Regions from separate parts of the Shewanella sp. S23-S33 genome, predicted to be linked through region 4. Evidence: predicted binding sites of a transcription regulator. Region 4 holds the regulator's gene; each other region holds the start of a gene.
The links. The regulator LexA, encoded in region 4, represses DNA repair genes until DNA is damaged. The targets are predictions, from matches to a motif close to TACTGTATNNNNATACAGTA.
Positions count from the first base shown of each region.

Region 1: a site for LexA is predicted at 2,450-2,469, ahead of dinG (ATP-dependent DNA helicase DinG). Genes of this name have one in related genera too.
Region 2: a site for LexA is predicted at 2,578-2,597, ahead of recA (recombinase RecA). Genes of this name have one in related genera too.
Region 3: a site for LexA is predicted at 2,292-2,311, ahead of ACHA99_RS17420 (DNA topoisomerase III). Genes of this name have one in related genera too.

Region 1 covers NZ_JBHFFD010000038.1:60,781-66,276, forward strand. Annotated here, with positions in the region: gene ACHA99_RS10165 (sulfite exporter TauE/SafE family protein) at 1-344, opposite strand, end outside; gene dinG (ATP-dependent DNA helicase DinG) at 354-2,426, opposite strand; gene ACHA99_RS10175 (DNA polymerase II) at 2,564-5,011, shown strand; gene ACHA99_RS10180 (porin) at 5,234-5,496, shown strand, end outside.
Region 2 covers NZ_JBHFFD010000024.1:149,363-154,858, forward strand. Annotated here, with positions in the region: gene alaS (alanine--tRNA ligase) at 1-595, opposite strand, end outside; gene ACHA99_RS08195 (regulatory protein RecX) at 915-1,385, opposite strand; gene recA (recombinase RecA) at 1,403-2,470, opposite strand; gene mutS (DNA mismatch repair protein MutS) at 2,873-5,443, shown strand.
Region 3 covers NZ_JBHFFD010000064.1:46,407-51,902, forward strand. Annotated here, with positions in the region: gene ACHA99_RS17410 (sodium:alanine symporter family protein) at 124-1,602, opposite strand; gene ACHA99_RS17415 (hypothetical protein) at 1,870-2,157, opposite strand; gene ACHA99_RS17420 (DNA topoisomerase III) at 2,324-4,423, shown strand; gene ACHA99_RS17425 (alpha/beta fold hydrolase) at 4,637-5,496, opposite strand, start outside.
Region 4 covers NZ_JBHFFD010000043.1:40,498-45,993, forward strand. Annotated here, with positions in the region: gene mtr (tryptophan permease) at 1-141, opposite strand, end outside; gene plsB (glycerol-3-phosphate 1-O-acyltransferase PlsB) at 141-2,564, opposite strand; gene lexA (transcriptional repressor LexA) at 2,725-3,345, shown strand; gene ACHA99_RS10960 (cell division inhibitor SulA) at 3,342-3,854, shown strand; gene coxB (cytochrome c oxidase subunit II) at 4,258-5,496, shown strand, end outside.

The DNA of each region.
Region 1 (5,496 bases), on a different contig from region 4:
ATGCCAATGATCAGCAAGGGTAGGACCTTTTCGAGCCATTGAGTATTGACTAAATAGACTAAGAAACTGCCCAATGCCGCGCCGATAAAGGTGGCGATAAAAGCCATGTACCAAAACGAGGGTTTAAAGAGGTGCTTGCGATAATAGGTCCAAGCCGCCATAAAAGAGCCAAAGCTTGCGGCTAACTTATTGGTGCCTAATACGGTATGGGGTGCAATGCCTAAGGTTAACAGTGCGGGGATCGACAATAGGCCACCGCCACCCACGACGGCATCAATGAATCCAGCGATAAGACCTATGACTGCCAACAGGGCCCAATGACTGGGCTCGAGTAACAACTCCAAATTTTAATCCTACTCTATAACACGTCTAAAGGGCGGTAAGGCATCCAGTAAGGACTTGCCATAGCGTTTAGTGACTAACCGCCTATCTAAAATGGTCACTCGGCCATAATCTTGCTCTTTACGCAGTAATCTACCACAACTTTGAATAAGCTTACGTGAAGCATCTGGAATCGTTAGTTGTAAGAAGGGATTACCGCCTTTGACTTTGACATATTCTGCATGCGCTTGCTCAACGGGCGAGGTTGGTACGGCAAAGGGCAGTTTAGTGACGATCAAGTTAGTCAGATAATCGCCGGGCAAGTCGAGACCTTCAGAAAAACTGCCGGTGCCAAACAAGATGCTTGGTTCGCCCTTATCGCATTTAGCTTTATGATTTTCTAATAATTGTTGCCGTGGCGCATTGCCTTGGATAAGTAGCTCAGTGGTGAGTTTACCTTCAAGTAATTCAACCACTTTTTCCATCTGCCAGTAGGAGGCGAATAGCACTAAGGTTGCCATTTCGCCTTCAATAAGGGTGATGATTTGTTCGGCAAGTTCAGCCGTATAGGCATCATCCGTCGGCTCAGTGCGCATTTTGGGTAAATAAAGTGTCGCATTATTGGGGTAATCGAAGGGCGATTGTAAGGCTAAATAACGGCTGCCATCGTTGAGTGATAACCCCACCTGATGTACGAAATGGTCGAAGTTATTGAGTGCGCGCAGCGTGGCGCTACATAAGACTACGCCTGCGGCCTTTTGCCACAGCATGGATTCCAGCATAAAGCCGACTTCGATAGGTGAGGCGCTAAACAGATAATCCACTTGTTTACCTGTGATGAGTTCGACCCAGCGCGCCATAGGTGCACCTTTGTGCTTATCTTCCTTGGCCATCATCCTCCACAATTTCTGCAGGTTTTCGAGCCTTTGCAGCATAAATCCGGTTTCGGCCAATAGCGCTTCGGATTGATGTTTAGGAATATCGCCATCTTTAATCGCCTCGGCCAGCAGTGACAGCATTTTATTAAACTGTTTGAGGGCTAGATTAGAGGTAACAGCGAGGTTTTCGGCGAGAATGAGTAATGACTCTGGTAGTTTGCCGTGCTCAAAACGCAGACGGTTTTCAGGATTGGCAAAGTGTTTGGTCTGGGTATCGCAGTAGTGGGCCACTTGATTGAGCTGGGCGATAAGATCGCCTAAATGATCTTGCATCGCCTGCGCGGGGGCAATGATATTGTTGCTCTTTATTTGGTTTTGTAACTTGGCGCAGGTTTTACCAATTTTTTCGAGCCAGTCGCATGCGCCCCTCAACGTGGCCTGTGCACTGGAGAAATCCCGCGCCACAATCGGTAAGTGATGTGCCTCATCGATAACATAAAATACGTCTTCTGGATCGGGCAAAATCACGCCGCCACCTAGCTCTAAATCGGCGAATAACAAGCTGTGGTTGGCGATGAGTACATCCCAGGTATCGACATCTTCACGGGCTTTATGGAACGGGCAATTTCTGTGGCTGGCGACTTGGCGATGACAGCTGTGTTTGTCGCAGGCGATTTGTTGCCACAGGTGATCGGGCAGCGGCACGGCTAAGGTGTCGATTTCGCCGTTCCAGCGACCTTCGTTATAGTCTTTTAACAGGCCATGCATCATAGCTACTTGGCTATTGTCAGGCTTAGTTTGCCACATGGCCATTTGTGTACTGTTGTCGTCACCGATGAGCATCGCCAGTTTCGATAGACACACATAACGTTGTCGACCTTTGACTAGGCCAAAGCGGAAATTTAAGCCGGATTGCTCAAGGAAGAAGGGCAAGTCTTTATGCAGTAATTGTTCTTGCAGGGCGACGGTCGCGGTGGCGATACAGACTTTTTTCTTGCTCGCTAATGCCAGTGGAATGGTACCGAGAATATAAGACAATGATTTACCGATACCAGTGCCTGCTTCGACCACTATGATGCGCCTATCTTTGTCATAGTCGCCGGCGAGGGTCTTAGAGATTTCCGCCACCATATAGTTTTGTTCGCGGCGCGGCCTAAAATTAGGCAAGGCGGTAGCGATATCCTTATAGATGGCGCGGATCTGGGTTTTTACATTGTCAGGTAACATGCGTCACTACTTTATCGAATTAATGCTGTACATAATAACAGTGATTGCATAGCCTAAGAAACTTTTCTGCCATTTGGCGGCATTTAAATTGAGGAACCATCTAAATTGACTAGCTATGCGATTTGGGAAACCATGCGATGAAGTCAGAGGCTACCGCGGCCGTTAGTGTACAAGGTCGAGTCTTAACACGCCATGCGATTCATCGTCATGGGATTTTAGTGTTGCAGTATTATCTGGCTACCGCCCAAGGCCCTGTGCTGGTGGAAGTGCAAGGCACTGAACACATTTGTTTTTGTCATCAAACTGATGTCACGGCTTTGCAGTTGCAAACGCCGGGTCAAGCATTGCGGTTTGTACCGTTAGCACTCAAAAGCTTTAAAGGCGGCGCGGTTAGTGGTGTTTATGCTAAATCTAGCAATAGTTTACGTACCTTACAGCGCATCGCTAAAGATGCCGACATCCCTTTATTTGAAGCCGACATTCGCCCCGAACAGCGTTATTTAATCGAGCGGTTTGTGGCGCTGGATGTGGCATTTTTAGGGCATTTCTCTGCGACGAGTAACATACACGCGCCGACTAGCGACAGTCTTGAGGCTAACTCGCTGCCCGTGTTTATCGCCGAGCGGGCTAAGAGTATTGCCCCTTTAACGGCTGTACATTTGCGCTGTATTTCACTGGATTTTGAATGCAGCTTTGAAGGTTTACTCTATTCAGTTGCACTATATGGTCAATACAGTGGCCGAGACGAAGAGCAAGACAGTCTCAAGCAGACTTATGAAAAAGTGATTATGGTGGGTGAGGCTGAATCAAACTCTCCCGAATATATTGAATGGGTGGCCGATGAGGCTGCACTCATTCATCGATTAATCGCGTGGTTCCATGAGTTTGATCCTGACTTTGTCATAGGTTGGTCAGTGGTGAGTTTTGACCTCGCACTCTTGTCACGCCGGGCATTATTACACCGTATTCCGCTCACCATTGGCCGCGGAGGGGCAAAGCTTGAGTGGAAAGTCGATAATAAATTTCGGCCAGAAACCTTAGTTTTACCGGGCCGTGTGGTACTCGATGGTATCGATTGGCTCAAAGCCGCTTTCTATCATTTTGAGCGGTTCTCGTTGGAATTTGTATCACGGAAATTATTGGGTGAAGGCAAGGCCATTCATAACGTGGATAATCGCGTTGAAGAAATTGATCAGTTGTTTAAGGCCAATAAACAAGCATTAGCACATTACAATCTTACTGACAGCCGTCTGGTGTGGGATATTTTTAGTCATACTCAATTATGGGAGTTCGCCCTCGCGCGAGCTGAACTAACAGGTTTAGAGTTGGGGCGAGTTGGGGCTTCGGTGGCGGCATTTAATCATTTGTATTTACCCCATCTACATCGAGCAGGTTACGTCGCACCCTATGCTCCTGCGAGTGATGGGATCGAAAGCCCCGGCGGCTATGTGATGGATTCTGTACCGGGACTTTATAAGCACATCTTAGTGTTCGATTTTAAAAGTCTGTATCCCTCCATTATTCGTACCTTTTTGATTGACCCTAAGGGATTAATTGAAGGTTTGCGATTGCCCGAGTCTGACTGTGTTGCGGGGTTTCTCGGTGGGCGTTTCAGTCGGCAACAGCCCATTTTACCTAAGCTTATCCAAACATTATCTGAGCAGCGCGAAAAGGCCAAACGTGAGCACAATGCGCCTTTATCCCAAGCGATAAAAATTATCATGAACTCGTTGTATGGGGTTTTAGGTTCTCAAGGTTGTGTTTTCCACGATGCAAAGTTAGCAAGTTCGATCACTATGCGTGGCCATCAAATCATGAAACAAACCCGCGCATGGATAGAAGAGATGGGCTATCAAGTGATTTACGGCGATACGGATTCGACCTTTGTCTGGCTTGGCAGCGAGCCTGATCTCTCAGACATTAACGCCTTAGGTAACACTCTGGCGCGGGAAATTAATGCTAAGTGGCAGGCTAAGATCGCTGAAGATCATCAAGTTGAGAGTTTTCTCGAGTTACAGTTTGAACGCCACTATGAGCAGTTTTTTATGCCGACCTTAAGGGGGTCGTTAGAAGGCAGTAAAAAACGTTATGTTGGCGCGTGGCGCAATGCGAGCGATGAACTTGAGCTTACTTTTAAAGGTATGGAGCAAGTGCGCAGTGATTGGAGCCCTTTAGCGCGCAAAGTTCAAGAGTCACTCTATGAACGGATGTTTAACCAAAGGGATATTAGTGTTTATTTGGCCAGTGTGTTTGAAAAGCTGCTTGATGGTGAGTTGGATGATGATTTGGTATTTCGCAAACGTATGCGACGCAATATTGAAGATTACACGGCTAAATCTTCTCCCCATGTTAAAGTCGCTCAACAATTATGCGACTTAACAGGAGATGCCTCTTTTGGCAAGCGTGGGGCGCAGATTGATTATCTGATTACTGTAAATGGACCGGAATCCTTACTGTACAGAACGTCACCAATTGATTACCAATACTACATTGATAAGCAAATTGGCCCTATTGCCGAGCCTGTTTTTTCGATAATGAAACTAAACTACATGGATATTGCGTCAAAGCAGTTGCTGTTAATATAGTGTTTTTAATGTTCTTTATGTGTTGCGCAGGGTGGCGAATGTAGCGTTTTAACCTGTTTTGTAGAGGTTAACTGGTTTGTTTTTGTGATGTTAATCGACATATTCTTTAGGTTTAGCTTTGAGGGAATATTGAAAGTTTGCTACCCTTTAAGAGGAAATTGTAAGGAAATATAACAACGGAATGACGTTGACAGAACATAAACAAAAAAGGTTAAGCACCAAATGAACAAGACGTTAGTAGCAACTGCGCTTGCAGCAATTTTTTTAGTTCCATCAGTCTCAGCTATCGAGATCTATAAAGATAATAAAAATGCCGTAGAAATCGGTGGTTTTATTGATGCACGCGTGATCAACACTCAAGGGGAAACAGAGGTTGTTAACGGCGCATCTCGCATTAATTTTGGTTTTAATCGTGAGTTGACTGACGGTTGGAAAGCATTTGCTAAATTGGAATGGGGTGTGAACCCTGTAGGTAGTAGCGACAT
Region 2 (5,496 bases), on a different contig from region 4:
GACTGCCAGGACGTCCGCCCCAAATATGATCACCATGGTCATAAAAAATCTCAGTACATGGACCACAAGGACCGGTATCACCCATTTGCCAGAAGTTATCTGACGCAAAGGCAGCACCTTTATTGTCACCGATACGTATGATGTTCTCGGCAGCGACACCAATTTTTTTATTCCAGATTTCAAAGGCTTCATCATCTGTCTGATAAATAGTGACGCACAGACGTTCCTTCGGCAGCTTTAACGTTTCAGTTAAAAAAGTCCAGCCCAAACGAATCGCTTCTTCTTTGAAATAATCTCCAAAACTGAAGTTACCTAGCATTTCGAAAAAGGTGTGATGACGTGCTGTGTAGCCAACGTTATCCAAATCGTTATGTTTACCACCGGCGCGTACACAACGTTGAGCAGTGGTCGCACGCGTATAATTGCGTTTGTCCATGCCAAGAAACACGTCCTTGAACTGGTTCATTCCTGCATTGGTAAATAAAAGTGTGGGATCGTTGCCTGGCACTAATGAACTACTGTCCACAACTTGATGACCATTGCTGCGGAAAAATTCGAGGAAAGCGCTTCTGAGCTCTGCTGTAGTTTGATACATGAAATCATCCTGAATTGGGTAAGCATTACCAGCTACGCCTTAGGCTAGCCGTATTTCTATTTGCCCAGCATTATAAGCAGACTAAGGAAGGACGACCAGTCTTGATTGGTGATATACACATCAGGAATTTAATATTTTAGCGTGAATCGCCCACACCAGCGTCACTAGAAGCAAAACGACAGGATAAAGCACAAATAAAGACGGCGTAAGTTTATCGCGGCACGGACAATATTTAAGCAAGTGAGTCTAATGTGAAGTACGAAATGGACAAGACCGATTGATGATATTTAGATGAGCTTTTACAGTCTTAGCTCCAAATTTAATAATCTTCATCGAGATCATTGGGATCTGAATCTAGTGCGTAAGTGATTTGATCGTAGCTAAAGCCTTGGCCCATTAAAAAACGCACTCGTCTGGCCTTTTCCTTTGCGATGAGATCCCGAGCTTTAGAGCCCTTCACTTCTGTCACACGGGGAATGCCGTATTTTTTGGTGGCTTTATCTTTTGCTAGCTCAAACCAGTCACAATCACTATTGGTTATCGCCGCTTCAATACAATCTTTAGACAAGCCTTTTTGCGCTATCGCTTGGCGGATACGGATAGCACCGTGCCCTCGACTGATGTGGCTTCGCACCAACAGTTCGGCATAACGAGCATCATTAATAAAACCGGAGGATTCACAAGCATCGAGTACAGGTTCGATATCGTTAAGGTCGAAGCCTTTCTCGAGCAATTTATCGCGGATTTGTAAGCGGGAATAATCGCGGCGCGCTAACAGCGCGACCGCAATTTGATGGGCTGACTGACTCAGAATACTTCGCCTGTCTCTAAATCAATATTGTCCTCAGTACTATCATCAGCTTTGGCAGCCAAGGCACTCGGATTACTCAAAAGCAACTCACGTAGCGTCTTGTCAATTTCAGCAGCAATAGCTGGGTTTTCAGTCAGATATTTGCCAGCATTAGCACGACCTTGGCCGATTTTATCACCTTTATAGCTGTACCAAGCGCCCGCTTTTTCAATCAACTTATGGGCTACGCCTAAGTCTACTAACTCACCAGTACGGTTAATACCTTGGCCATAAAGGATTTGGAACTCAGCCTGCTTAAACGGCGCTGCAACCTTGTTTTTCACCACTTTAACGCGAGTTTCGTTACCGACCACTTCATCGCCGTCTTTAATGGCACCAGTGCGGCGAATGTCTAGGCGAACAGAAGCATAAAACTTCAGCGCATTACCACCGGTTGTAGTTTCTGGGTTACCGAACATCACACCAATCTTCATCCGAATTTGGTTGATGAAGATAAGTAAGGTGTTAGATTGCTTTAAGTTACCCGCAAGTTTACGCATAGCTTGGCTCATCATACGCGCCGCTAGGCCCATGTGAGAATCACCAATTTCGCCTTCGATTTCAGCTTTAGGCGTTAATGCCGCCACTGAGTCGACTACGATAACGTCAACAGCGCCTGAACGAGTTAAAGCATCACAAATCTCAAGCGCTTGCTCGCCGGTATCCGGTTGTGAACACAGCAGGTTATCAATATCTACGCCCAATTTTTTAGCATAAATAGGGTCTAGTGCATGCTCTGCATCGATAAAGGCACAGGTTTTGCCTTCACGTTGCGCTGCCGCAATCACTTCTAAAGTCAGTGTTGTTTTACCTGATGATTCAGGACCATAGATCTCAACGATACGACCCATTGGCAAACCGCCAGCACCTAAAGCAACGTCCAGAGACAGAGAACCGGTAGAAATGGTCTCAACATCCATAGAGCGATCTTCGCCCAGCTTCATGATGGAGCCTTTACCAAATTGTTTCTCAATTTGGATCAATACCGCAGCAAGTGCTTTCTCTTTATTTGGATCGACCTTCATTCCTGTTCCCTCATCAAGACAAGCATTAAGCTGTCAAAAGTGATATTCAATTTACAAACGGGTAATTCAAAAAGCCGCGCTTTTTGTCTTAATTCTGCTGACTAGTATACTGTACAATCATACAGTATCAAGACCTGTGACTGAATTATTTTTAGCTGATAGGATTTTTAATATGGCCAAGGTTTTAGCGAATATCAAATCAGATAATAGCTCCCTTTGATCAATATCCATCGTTAAGGGCTCAATTTTCGCTAAATTATTGCTAAGATTGGCGCAACAAATTTTGCGTGGTCTTTTTAGCTGAAAATTGTACAGCAGTCTTCCGCTTCCATAGCGCTTAATCACCCTTAACCACACAAACTGTATCGCCTTTAGGCAGTCACAACGGACGATAACGATTTAATGAATGTAATTGATACCGATGATTTAGAAAAACATACTCCTATGATGCGTCAGTACTTGACGATGAAAGCAGAACATCACGATATGTTGCTGTTTTATCGCATGGGTGACTTCTACGAGTTGTTTTATGACGATGCTAAACGCGCTTCTGAGCTGTTAGGCATTTCACTCACTGCGCGCGGTAAAAGTGGTGGCGATCCTATTCCGATGGCGGGGCTTCCTTACCATGCTGTGGAAGGCTATCTTGCAAAATTAGTTCAAATTGGTCAATCAGTTGCGATTTGCGAACAGATTGGCGATCCCGCGACATCTAAAGGGCCGGTAGAACGTAAAGTGGTGCGAATTGTCACGCCAGGCACCTTAACCGACGAAGCGTTGCTGCAGGAACGCCAAGACAATCTGTTAGCCGCGGTTTATCAAGGTAAAGTCGGTTTTGGTTATGCCACATTAGATGTTTCATCCGGACGTTTTGTGATTGCAGAGCTCGACACCCGAGAGTCATTAGAAGCGGAATTGCAACGCACTAATCCCGTTGAAATTCTCTACAGTGAAGACTTTGGTGAACTTGGACTACTTAACGGTTTTAAAGGCAAACGCCGTCGCCCCGAGTGGGAATTTGATTACGATACGAGTATCAAGTTACTACTGGCCCAGTTTGGCACGAAAGACTTGCATGGTTTTGGTATCGCAGATGCACGTTTATCACTGCAGGCTGCGGGTTGCTTAATGCAATATGTCAAAGACACACAGCGCACGGCACTGCCCCATATCAATGCCATTATCCGCTTCAATCAAACCGATAGCATAGTGCTCGATGCGGCAACGCGCCGAAATTTAGAATTAACTCAAAACCTTGCCGGTGGCCGCGATAATACCTTAGCGGCAGTATTGGATAATACGGCAACGCCTATGGGCAGCCGTATGTTACAACGCTGGATCCATCAGCCTCTGCGAGATCCTAAGCAAATCAAGGCGCGCCAACAGGCGGTGACTGAACTCCTCGATACCGCAGCCCACGAAGGTTTGCATGAGCAGTTAAAGGCACTTGGCGATATCGAACGTATCATGGCAAGACTCGCGCTGCGTACCGCTCGTCCAAGGGACTTTGCACGTTTACGTCAAGCTCTGGGCTTATTGCCTGAATTACAACTGAGTTTAAGTACACTGAGCGCACCGCACACGACCCAGTTGCGCCAACACTTAGGTGAGTTCCCCGCAGAGCAAGCCCTACTTGAGCGCGCGATAGTCGATAATCCACCTATGCTTATCCGCGATGGCGGGGTGATCCGTGAAGGCTACAACAGCGAACTAGATGAATGGCGCGGTCTGAGCGAAGGAGCGAGTGATTACTTAGTACAACTTGAAGCCAGAGAAAAAGAACGTACTGGCATCAATACACTTAAAGTCGGCTATAACCGCGTACACGGCTATTACATCGAAGTGAGTCGTCTGCAATCCTCACAAGTACCGCTCAATTATCAACGACGCCAAACACTTAAGAATATGGAGCGTTATATCACGCCCGAACTTAAGGAATACGAAGAAAAAGTCCTCTCGAGCCAAGGTAAAGCGCTGGCACTCGAAAAGCAGTTATGGGAACAGTTGTTCGATCTTATTCTGCCAAAATTGCATGAATTACAAGCCTTTGCTAGAGCTGCGGCTGAGCTTGATGTGTTGAGTAACTTTGCCGAGCGTGCCGAAACCTTAGGCTACACTTGTCCAGAGCTGAGCCAAGATATCGGAGTACAGATAGAGGCTGGTCGCCATCCAGTGGTGGAGCGTGTTAGCCAAACGCCGTTTATCGCTAACCCAGTGACCTTGCACAATCAAAGACGTATGTTGATTGTCACCGGACCCAACATGGGCGGTAAATCGACCTATATGCGTCAAGTCGCCTTGATTACGCTGATGGCCCATATTGGTTGTTTTGTGCCAGCAGATCGCGCCCTGATTGGCACAATTGATCGCATCTTTACCCGTATTGGCGCATCAGACGATCTGGCCTCTGGCCGCTCAACCTTTATGGTAGAAATGACTGAAACTGCCAACATTCTGCACAATGCCACTGCCAGTAGTTTAGTGTTAATGGATGAAATCGGCCGTGGAACATCCACCTATGATGGTTTATCGCTAGCTTGGTCGGCGGCGGAATATTTAGCCCAGCAAGTCGGGGCTATGACCCTATTCGCCACCCATTATTTTGAGCTAACTCAATTACCTGACTTAATGGCAGGTGTTTACAATGTGCACCTTGATGCCATAGAGCACGATGATACCATCGCCTTTATGCATGCAGTACAAGAAGGCGCCGCCAGTAAAAGCTACGGCTTACAAGTTGCGGCGCTTGCCGGCGTGCCAAACAAAGTGATTAAAGCAGCGAAACATAAATTGCAGCAATTGGAGAGTCGCGATCACCAACCAGAAGGAACAAGGACGCCCATTCAAAGCTTACTCGCTTTACCTGAACCGGTTGAAAATCCAGCTTTGACTAAATTAAGTAGCATTAATCCCGATAACTTAACGCCAAAACAGGCGCTTGATTTGCTCTATGAACTGAAACGCTTGAGCTAGACATCAGGTGATCTAAATAAAAGCCTAAAGATAACAACGCCCACTCTATAGTG
Region 3 (5,496 bases), on a different contig from region 4:
TGTGGGTAATTCAGTATCGTAAAGTTTGTGTCCTTTTTGTTCTAAACGATACAAAAAAAGCCAGTGAGAAATCACTGGCTTTTTAATGGCTTATATTTGCTTAACGGATCATCGTGATAACGTCTACGTATTTATGCGTTGCGCTGTTTCAGTCATTACATTTTCTTCAGCGTGCTTACGTTCAACCCAGTAATCCGCATTTTTAATACCCAGTTTTACCGGATCAAAAAGTGGCTCAATGCCAAGTGCCTGCTGTGATTCATAATCTTTAAGGCAAGTGAATGCGGTTTTCCTCAATAGAATAATGGCAATAATATTGAGCCATGCCATGAGTCCAACACCAATGTCGCCCATTCCCCAAGCCATATCAGCCGTTTTAACTGTGCCGTATACGGTTGAGCCAATGATTACGACTTTGAGAACGACCATGAACCAAGGATGATTTACTTTACGGTTAATATAGGCAATGTTGGTCTCGGCAATGTAGTAATAAGCCACTATGGTCGTAAAGGCGAAGAAGAACAGTGCGATAGCCACAAAGATATTGCCAAATCCTGGCATCATACTTTCCATTGCCGTTTGTACGTAGCCAGGTCCTGCAGCGACTCCGGCAATGCCGGTATAGAGCGCCGCACCGTCTGGGCCCTGAACATTATACAGTCCTGTAATGAGCAGCATGAAACCTGTTGCAGAGCAAACGAATAAGGTGTCGATATACACAGAAAAAGCTTGAACTAACCCTTGTTTGGCAGGATGGCTTACCGCCGCTGCAGATGAGGCATGTGGCGCTGTACCTTGACCCGCTTCGTTGGAGTAAATACCCCGCTTTACCCCCCACATGATGGCTAAGCCTAAAATGGCACCAAAACCCGCATCAAAGCCAAAGGCACTTTTGATAATTAACCATAAAATACCCGGTAGCTGGCCAATATTTAGCGCTATGATGACACAAGCCACTATGATGTAACCCAGTGCCATAAAGGGGACGACGGCACTGGCAAAGTGAGCGATACGTTTTACACCGCCAAAAATGATAAAACCAAGAAGCATAGCCAGTATGGCTGCAGTCACATTAGGATCTATGTTGAAAGCGGTTTTTAAACTTGAACCAATCGAGTTAGCTTGTACGCCCGGCAGCAGGATCCCGCAAGCAAATATGGTCGCAATTGCAAATACCCATGCATACCATTTCATGCCTAAGCCTTTTTCAATATAAAAAGCAGGCCCACCACGATACTCGCCATTGATTTTTTCTTTATAGACTTGACCTAAGGTCGATTCAACGAAGGCGGAGCTGGCACCGAGAAAGGCAACCATCCACATCCAAAATAAAGCGCCAGGACCACCAAAGGTGATTGCTGTGGCAACCCCTGCAATGTTACCTGTACCGACTCGACCCGCTAATGTCATCGCGAGTGCTTGAAAAGATGACACTCCCGCATCAGTACTCTTACCATCAAACATCAGGCGGATCATTTCTGGCAGATGGCGCAGCTGTAAAAATCGAGTGCGAAGGGAGAAATAGAGCCCGACACCTAGGCAAAGAAAAATAAGTGCAGGGCTCCAAATTACACTATTGATCGCGTTGACAATCTCATTCATAGACTCCGATTCCTTTATTGTGTTGTTTTAGCAGAGTTTTTAGGTTTACGGTTATTCAACAGATGTTGAGTTAGGACATTCACTTTTGATTAAGACATTTTTTGTAAATATCCAAGATACTCAACATAACTATTTTTTAGGGAGCTTCATAGTTAAAGTGTTAAATATTTGAAACCAATGTGTTTTGAAATTGAGTTTTAGCATGGGTAAATAGAGCGGAGGGGCGAGTTAACTCGAAATACGGTAGTGATTTATTATGAATGTCAGTTATCCCATTACCCAAAGTAGCATCCATACGCCGAATAAGCTGCTTAAGCTATGGCGCGTGATTTGGTGGCTGAGTAATAGAGATAAACTCACAGCAATAGGAATGACGAGAATGAATCCCCATGCTAACGGCATATCGATGATTTTCATTTGTCCCAGCCAGGTACTGGTGAGCATGCTTATTGCGAGTAACATTAAGCTATGGAATATCAATAACTGATTGAATCTTAATATTAATGCTGGAGTTATTGTCATAGCCTGTCGCGCATTTATTGCAAACTGTCTCATAGTCACTCCTTAGTTATTTAGTGTATCTTATGCATTGTTGAGAATCATTCGCAATTGAATTTACACTTAAGCTTTTACATTTAAGCTCGGTTTACTACAGAAATTTGCACTCAACTGGCGTTTGGGCTAAATTATACTGTAATTATATCCAGTGCTTGGTGTTTGTATGATTCTCTATATCGCAGAAAAACCTAGCCTAGGGCGGGCCATTGCCGATGTATTGCCTAAACCCCATAAAAAAGGCGATGGATTTATCGAAGCCGCCAATGGCGATTGTGTGTCTTGGTGCGTTGGTCACTTGCTCGAGCAAGCAGAACCTGATGCCTATAATCCCGAATTTAAGTCTTGGAAATTCGAGCATTTGCCAATAGTGCCAGACAAGTGGCAACTAAAACCTAAGGCTGCGACCCGCAGCCAACTCACAGTGCTAAAACGATTAGTCAAACAAGCCAACACGCTGGTTAACGCGGGTGATCCCGACCGCGAAGGGCAGTTACTCGTGGATGAAGTGATTGCCTATCTTGGCGTGACGGGGGACAAGCTACATCAAACCCAGCGTTTACTGATCAGTGACTTAAACCCACAAGCTGTAAAACGGGCTCTAACGCAACTACGCAGTAATCGCGAGTTTATTCCTTTATCCACATCTGCCTTAGCCCGCAGTCGTGCCGATTGGCTCTATGGCATGAATATGACGCGTGCGTACACCATCCAAGGTAAAAAGGTCGGTTATCAAGGCGTGTTATCCGTCGGCCGAGTACAAACGCCATTGCTTGGGCTAGTGGTGCGCCGTGATGAAGAGATTGCCCACTTTCAATCTAAGCCTTTTTATGAAGTACTGGCGCATTTGGCGACCGAGAAGCAAGAAACCTTCAGCGCCAAGTGGCAACCTAGCGAAGCTTGTCAGCCTTATATGGATGAAGAAGGACGAGTGTTAGCGAGAGGGCTAGCGCAAAATGTGGTGAGTCGCATCAGTGATAAACCAGCCTTAGTCACTCAATTAGTGGCTAAGGACAAGAAACAGAATCCACCATTGCCCTACAGCTTATCCGCGTTGCAAATTGATGCGGCGAAACGGTTTGGCATGAGTGCTAAGGATGTGCTCGATACCTGCCAGAGTTTGTATGAACGCCATAAACTCATTACTTACCCACGCTCCGACAGTCGTTATTTACCCGTTGAGCAACATAACCTTGCGCCTTCGGTACTTAAGGCGATAAGTGACGGTGCTGCTGAGTTATTGCAAGGTGCTGATGCACCCGATCCCCGTCTTAAATCTAAAGCATGGGATGATAAAAAAGTGGACGCCCATCACGCAATCGTCCCCACAGAGAAGACGGCTAACTTATCTAGCTTGAGTCAGCGTGAGAGGCAGTTATATCTTCATGTTGCTCGCCAGTACTTAGCACAGTTTTATCCGGCTTATTGTTACAGTGAAACCACAGTGCAAGTGACAATCGAGGGTGGCTTATTTAATACCAAGGCGCGTCAGGATAAATCCCTCGGCTGGAAGCAACTCTTTGCCCGCCAAGAGCCAAATGGCAGTAAGGCGAATGGCAACAAGTCGACGGAAGAAAGCACAGGTAAGGACGATGAGGAGAATGACGAGTTTATCGGCCAATTACCGCCGTTGAAATTGGGGCAAGCTTTGCATTGTACTCGAGGCGAATTGTTGGAGAAAAATACTCAACCACCAAAGGCCTTTACCGATGCCACTTTACTCGGTGCTATGACGGGTATTAGCCGTTATGTGACCGATCCTGAGATCCGTAAAATTCTTAAAGAAACCGATGGATTAGGTACAGAGGCCACCCGTGCAGGTATTATCGAATTGCTGTTCAAACGCGGTTTTTTACAACGCTTAGGTAAATCTATTGTCTCGACAGACGTGGGGAAAGGATTGATTAACAGCTTGCCCGCGAGTGCGACTACGCCGGATATGACAGCGCTTTGGGAAGCGAGCCTGAACGGCATTTGCCATAAAGAAACCTCTTATCAAGCCTTTATGCAACCACTGCTCGGCACCTTATCCACGCTTATCCAGAATGCAGGCGCACAACTGCCAACCGCGCTTAATGGTTTACAAGGCCAAGGTTATCGTAAAACGGCAAGTAATAAATCTGGTTATCGTAAGTCGCCTTACCGCAAAGCCTCGAGTTCGGCAAAACGGGCAGGCACTACAAGTACAGCTAAAAGCAGTGTTAAGAAGTCAGTGGCTAGTACTGGCGCAAGGAGTCAAACACGCAAAGTGGCTACAGAGGTTTAATCGTCACGAGTGCGTTGTGATTCTGTTGTAGGGGGATATTCGACCTTAAGCTATAACACTTTCATAGCACTGAATTTGGGCAAAAAAAAAAGAGTAAACCAAAACGGTTTACTCATACGGAAATAGGTCGTTAAAGCTTGCCAAAATCACTCAACTGATGAGGAGCAGGCATATAATCTCAGCATTAACTTAATTAGCCCTTAAAGCTCATATTTATCTTAGGGTGTCGCCTCGGTTTAAGCTGATGAGTTTATCCAGTATGCGTTCTCCATCCATGCGAATGCCGTTATGTTCATATTCTGATGTTAACCAATACTTTAGCCTGCCAACTTGTTTTGTGGTTTCTAAACTGTATTGCATCTCTACAAACATATCTTCACTGTAAATGGCCGCTGCAACAGGGACTCGGTTTTGTGCCAGTTGCTCTAGATTGTAAAGTGTTGGCCAATCTGATTTATGGGCAAGGATTTCTGCCGCGGCTTTAAGCGGCACTAAGTGACTAAATTGGTCAAACATCCATGGGTATATCATCTCACCTGTGAATAAAAACGGTTTACCTTGTTGATAGTTAAAGGCGGGGAATTGCTGTCTAACCCTGTGTGCCGACCATTGTGAAGCCGAGTGTTGACAGTAGATGGCTTCATGCAACAGAGCAAAAATCGGGTTAGTGTTGTAATCGAGCATTTGAGCGAAATGATTTAAAAATAACGGGTTAACGACTGCCCCTGAAGCCGTGTTGATCAAGGCTTGTTCAAGCAAATAATAAACCGATTCAGGCCCTTGCTCCATTCCAATATTAATACCCAGCAGTTGCAACATTTCAACCGTGAGGCGTTCACCCGTTGCCAAATACACTTCATTTTCAAGCAAATGTTTTGCTAAGCGAGTGACGAGATGTTGAGCATCGTGGAAGCGTTGGAAAAATTGTTTATTCTTCGCCAGTACGCGTTGATAAGTCGCAAGATAGACGTCGTCGCTGCTACGGGTTAATGATGGTATGCCACCCGTGATATAGGCTTCACTGACGCCTTGAGGGGCGGCGCTTAAATAATGTAACACGCAAAATCCCCCGA
Region 4 (5,496 bases):
ATAGCCAAACCACATACCTGCACCGACCACCGGCAGAGAAAACATCCCAGCACCTACGGTCGTGCCAGCAATAATCATGGCACCACCGAGCAAGGACTTACCTGCGGGCTTATGCTTAGCCGCATTCATATGATTTGCCATTAAACTGTGTGCTCCGCGGTGACACTCGCCACTATCGTTTGTCTCACTGACGGACGTAATAAGCTATTGGCCTGATCTCGTATGCGATTGATATTGGACTTATCTTCACTATCCGCCAGATATCCCAATTCTTTAAGCTTCACGCTCAAAGTACCGTAGAGTTTTTTATCGTAGAACTCAGGCGCGGTAATACCATGTAAAGCCCCTAAACGCTGGGCGAGTAAATGGCTCTCAGACTCAAGTTCTGAGCGCTCCATTTTAGGTCTGTTCGCTAACAGATTGAAAATAATAGCGTAGCGTTGCAGAGTTTCACTCACTGAACTGGCTAACAACAATAATTGGCTTGAGTGCTCAGGCACGACAGTTAAGGTATCAGTCTCAACCACTAAATCTTGCCCAATCAGGAAATCCAGCACTTGCTCAACATAGGCTGGTAAGTCTTTAATTCCCATGAAGAGTTCGGCTTTTAGCAGTGGATAAAAATCGGCAACGATTGAAACCACTTGCTGGCGCAGGATCTGTTCATTATGGGTTAAACAACTCGCAATTAATGAAGGAACAATAAATAAGTGAATGATATTGTTACGATAGTAAGTCATAGACACAGCCTGACTCGCTTCAATAGACACTATTTCCCCTAAAGGATCGGCACTAACAACAAACTTGTTCAGCTCTAAACCTTGCTGCACTAAATGCTTACCATCACCTTCGGCAACAGATGTATAAGAAGTGTAAGGCACTTTTTTGAGTAGGGTCAGATACAAATCAAGCTGACGCTCCAGCAGACTACGTTCTAAGGCGTTTTGATCTGTCGCCAGTAAAACTAAGCTAGTCAAAGTCACAGAACTCGCGGCTGCGGCATCATTGATACGCGTCATCACCCGATTAGCCAGCACGTTTACCGCTGGCGTTAACCAACTTGGTTTCTGCTCGGGATCATCGGCCAACTCAGCACGCCAGTTTGGCGCACGCTCATTTAAGAAATTTTGCAGGGTAATAGGCTCGCCAAAATTCACATAACCTTGGCCAAAATTACCTAATTTGCGAATGGCACCGAACACCTGCCACACAGATTCTTTTTTCTTTTTCTTACCGCTTAACTCTTTATGGTAAGTCGCCACTTCCATCACATGGTCATAGCCTAAATACACAGGCACAAGTGTGACAGGACGTTCAATACCGCGCAGTACGCTGTTCATCGTCATGGCGATCATGCCAGTTTTCGGCGCCAACAGACGGCCAGTACGTGAACGGCCACCTTCGGAGAAGTATTCCACTGAATAACCTTTAGCAAACAGCTGATCTAAATACTCACGAAATACTGCGGTGTACAGCTTGTTACCATTAAAACTACGGCGGATGAAGAAGGCACCACCGCGACGGAACATAGGTCCCGCGGGCCAGAAATTGAGGTTAATGCCAGCAGCAATGTGCGGCGGAACCATGCCTTGATAATACAAAATATACGATAACAGTAGGTAATCCATGTGGCTACGATGGCAAGGCACATAAATAATTTCGTGGCCGTCGTGGTGCAGCTGGCGAACTTGCTCGGCACCTTTAATGTTGATCCCGCTGTAAAGCTTGTTCCACAGCCAAGTTAAGAAACGCTCAGCAATACGCACTAAACTATCTGAGTAATCGGCAGCGATTTCATCGAGATACTCAATAGCCGTCTCGCGCGCTTGGGTCTCAGAAATCTTTTTACTGGCGGCTTCTTCTTGAATCGCTTTGCGCAGCGACTCAGATTTGAGCAACGAATGAAACAGTGCTTGGCGGTTTGGCAGCACAGGCCCTGTCATTACCTTACGTTGACGACGGAAATGCACGCGCGCAACCCGTGCTAACTTATGGGCAATCCCCATGTCGGTGCCATGTTCGTCAGCCATGTAACGCAGGGATACGGCATTCGAAAACTGCACGAAGTTATGTCGACCTAAGAACAGAATCATCAAGCACTTGCGTAGCCAAGTCGGGTTTTCCCGCTCAAATACGGCCGCCTTCATAGTGTCGTCTTCTTTCCCTGGCGTTCGACCCCAATACAAGCTCACGGGCACAAGTTGAATATCCAATTCAGGACGTTCCTTATGCACGGCTAACAAACGCATAAAGCATTCGAGGAAAGGCTCATTACCAGCACGTTCGCCAAACAGTGGCTTACGTCCTTGAAGACAGACAACCCGAGGCGCAATCACACCATTAGCCACTAGAGGCTCATAAGGGCTTGGTAAGCCTAACTTAGCCGTTATTTCGCTCAAAGCAGCGATGTCACTGAGGGATTCTGTTTTCATCACATAAACAAGGGGTCTGGAAGCATCCAGATTCAGATCGGCAAAGGGATCCTGAGGCACCACAATAGTGTGCACTAAGTGTTTTTGGATCCAACGTAATGATTTCAACCAAAGAGAGTCGTGTTTAGGCATTATTCTTATGCAATTAAGTGCGTTTACTAGCCCGATAGAATACCAGACTATGGGCAATATTCGCTAATTCTCTCCAACATAGCTAAAAAGTGGTTAATACTTGCGCTGCAAATAATACTGTATATACTAACAGTAACTGTATAGAAAAACAGGAAACACCATGAGACCTTTGACGCCACGCCAAGCTGAAATTTTAGAGCTAATTAAACGAAATATTGCCGATACTGGCATGCCACCCACTCGGGCAGAAATCGCAACCCGTTTAGGTTTTAAGAGCGCCAATGCGGCTGAAGAACACCTTAAAGCGTTGGCGAAAAAGGGCTGCATTGAGATCATGCCTGGCACATCTCGGGGCATTCGTCTGCCTGCGGAAATCGAAGATTTGACTGAAACAGGTTTACCGCTCATCGGCCAAGTGGCCGCAGGTGAACCTATCCTCGCCCAAGAACATGTTGAACAGTACTACCAAGTCGACCCAAGCATGTTCCATCCCGCCGCCGATTTTTTACTGCGAGTAAAAGGCGACAGCATGAAAAATATCGGCATTCTCGAAGGTGATTTACTGGCAGTTCATAAAGTAGAACAAGCTAGAAATGGTCAAGTGGTTGTCGCTAGAGTCGATGACGATGTCACTGTTAAACGTTTCGAAAAAAAAGGTAATGTGGTCTATCTACATGCCGAAAATGAAGATTACTCCCCGATTAAAGTGGATTTAGGCTTCCAAAGTTTAACAATTGAAGGACTCGCCGTCGGTGTGATCCGTAATGGAGATTGGCTATGAATAAACTACTTGGCAATGCCCCCCGCCATCCGGGCTTGTGGCTCGATGAAGTCCGTGATGCCGACTATGACTGGCACCATGCGCCTATCGCCTGCATGCCAACTAAGACTCAAGGTCGCCAAGAATTAATTCATCTGAGTGCACAACTCGCTCAGTTAAGCCAACAGGGCCGTTGGTTAGTGCTCATCAACCCACCAAGTATTGGCTACAAGCAAACGCTCGCTAACGCGGGTGTGCGTATGGATAGAGTTTTGCTGGTACATGCTAAAGATGAAGTCGAAACCCTGTGGGCGATGGAAAAAGCCCTGACAAGTGGTACGTCCAGTGCAGTCATTACTTGGACTCAATCATTAGATGCGCGGGATAATCGACGCCTACAAATCGTGGCTAAAAGTGCCAGAGCTATGGGCATAGTGCTTGAAGACGTAAACAGTCACTTACATGCAGACGTACGTATTGAGCAAGGCAATCTCTTCGGCCAGCAATCTTTTTTTAGCGCTGTACACTAAATATTCATTTAATTTTTTACCTTGAAAGCCGCCTCACCTATGAATGTGAGGCTTTTTTTTGGCAATTTTTCAGATAATTAGATAAATAAGTGATCTTGATCAATATTTAAACAGCAAGTATGGTTGATTAAGTCGGTGATGATATATCACCCACCGTGGTCAATGAATCGAGTATTTATCGAACTCGAAGCGCCACTAAAAATAGAGAACAGATTTATTTCAGCAGTATGTGCCAGCGTGGCTAATTACCAGCAGTAACAATACTTGATTAAAAGTAACAGCCGCCAACGCACGTTGAAGTCAAAAAAGCTTTTTTGGGAACTGAAGAGTTTGCATAGAGTTGAGACTTACTGTGTTGCTCTTCTTTGTAGTTGCTATTCGCAATTGGCAGAGGAGAAGTCTTGTGAAGCAATTGTTGTATTGTTTACTCGTGGTGCTTTTCGCACCACCGTTGACCGCCGCAGACATGCGGTTCAACATGACCCCTGGCGTGACCGAGATCAGTGGCAAGGTTTATCACTTGCACATGACCATCTTGTATATCTGCTGCGCAATAGGCCTAGTGGTCTTTGGCGTCATGATTTACGCCATGATCAACCACAGAAAATCCAAAGGCGCTGTCGCGTCCCACTTTCACGAAAGCACTAAAGTTGAAATCGCTTGGACGATTCTGCCATTTATCATTTTGATCTTAATGGCGATTCCAGCGACAAAAACTTTAATCGCAATGGAAGATCCCAGCAACGCCGATCTCACCGTAAAAGTCACGGGTTCACAATGGAAATGGCATTACAGCTATTTCGATCAAGATATTGATTTTTATAGCATACTGACAACACCCAGAGCACAAATCGAAGGCACCGAAACCAAGGGTGAAAACTATCTATTGGAAGTCGATAAACCGCTCGTTCTACCAATAAACCGCAAAATCCGCTTTCTGATGACTTCAGAGGATGTCATCCATTCTTGGTGGGTACCCGCCTTTGCAATTAAGAAAGATGCCAACCCTGGATTTATCAATGAAGCTTGGACTCGCATCGACAAACCCGGCATTTACCGTGGTCAATGCGCCGAGCTCTGCGGTAAAGACCATGGTTTTATGCCTATCGTAGTACAAGCGTTACCCGAAGCCGAGTTTGAGGCTTGGGTCACAGAGCAGAAACAAGCCGCAGGTGCTGCGGCTGAAGCCGCTCAAGCCGCTTTATCACAAACCCTAAGTAAAGAAGAGTTGATGACTCTAGGCGAACAAGTTTACCTCGGGCACTGCGCAGCCTGCCACCAGCCCAATGGCGAAGGGTTGCAAGGCGTATTTCCGCACCTTAAAGGTAGCCCGATTGCAACAGGACCACTCAGCGGTCACCTTGAAATTGTGCTCAACGGTAAAACGGGTACAGCCATGCAAGCGTTTAGTAAGCAATTGACTGCACAAGAAATCGCGGCAGTGACTACCTACGAGCGTAATGCTTGGGGCAATAATACTGGCGATGCAGTGCAAGCCAAAGACGTAAACGAGTACATGAACGGCAGTTCTGCACAAACATCCGCCGCGGTACCAAGCAGTACAACCCCAACACCCGCACCTGCAACAGACGTCTCAGCTGCAGTCGATCCCGCAAGCCTCCCCACACTCAGCCATGACGCC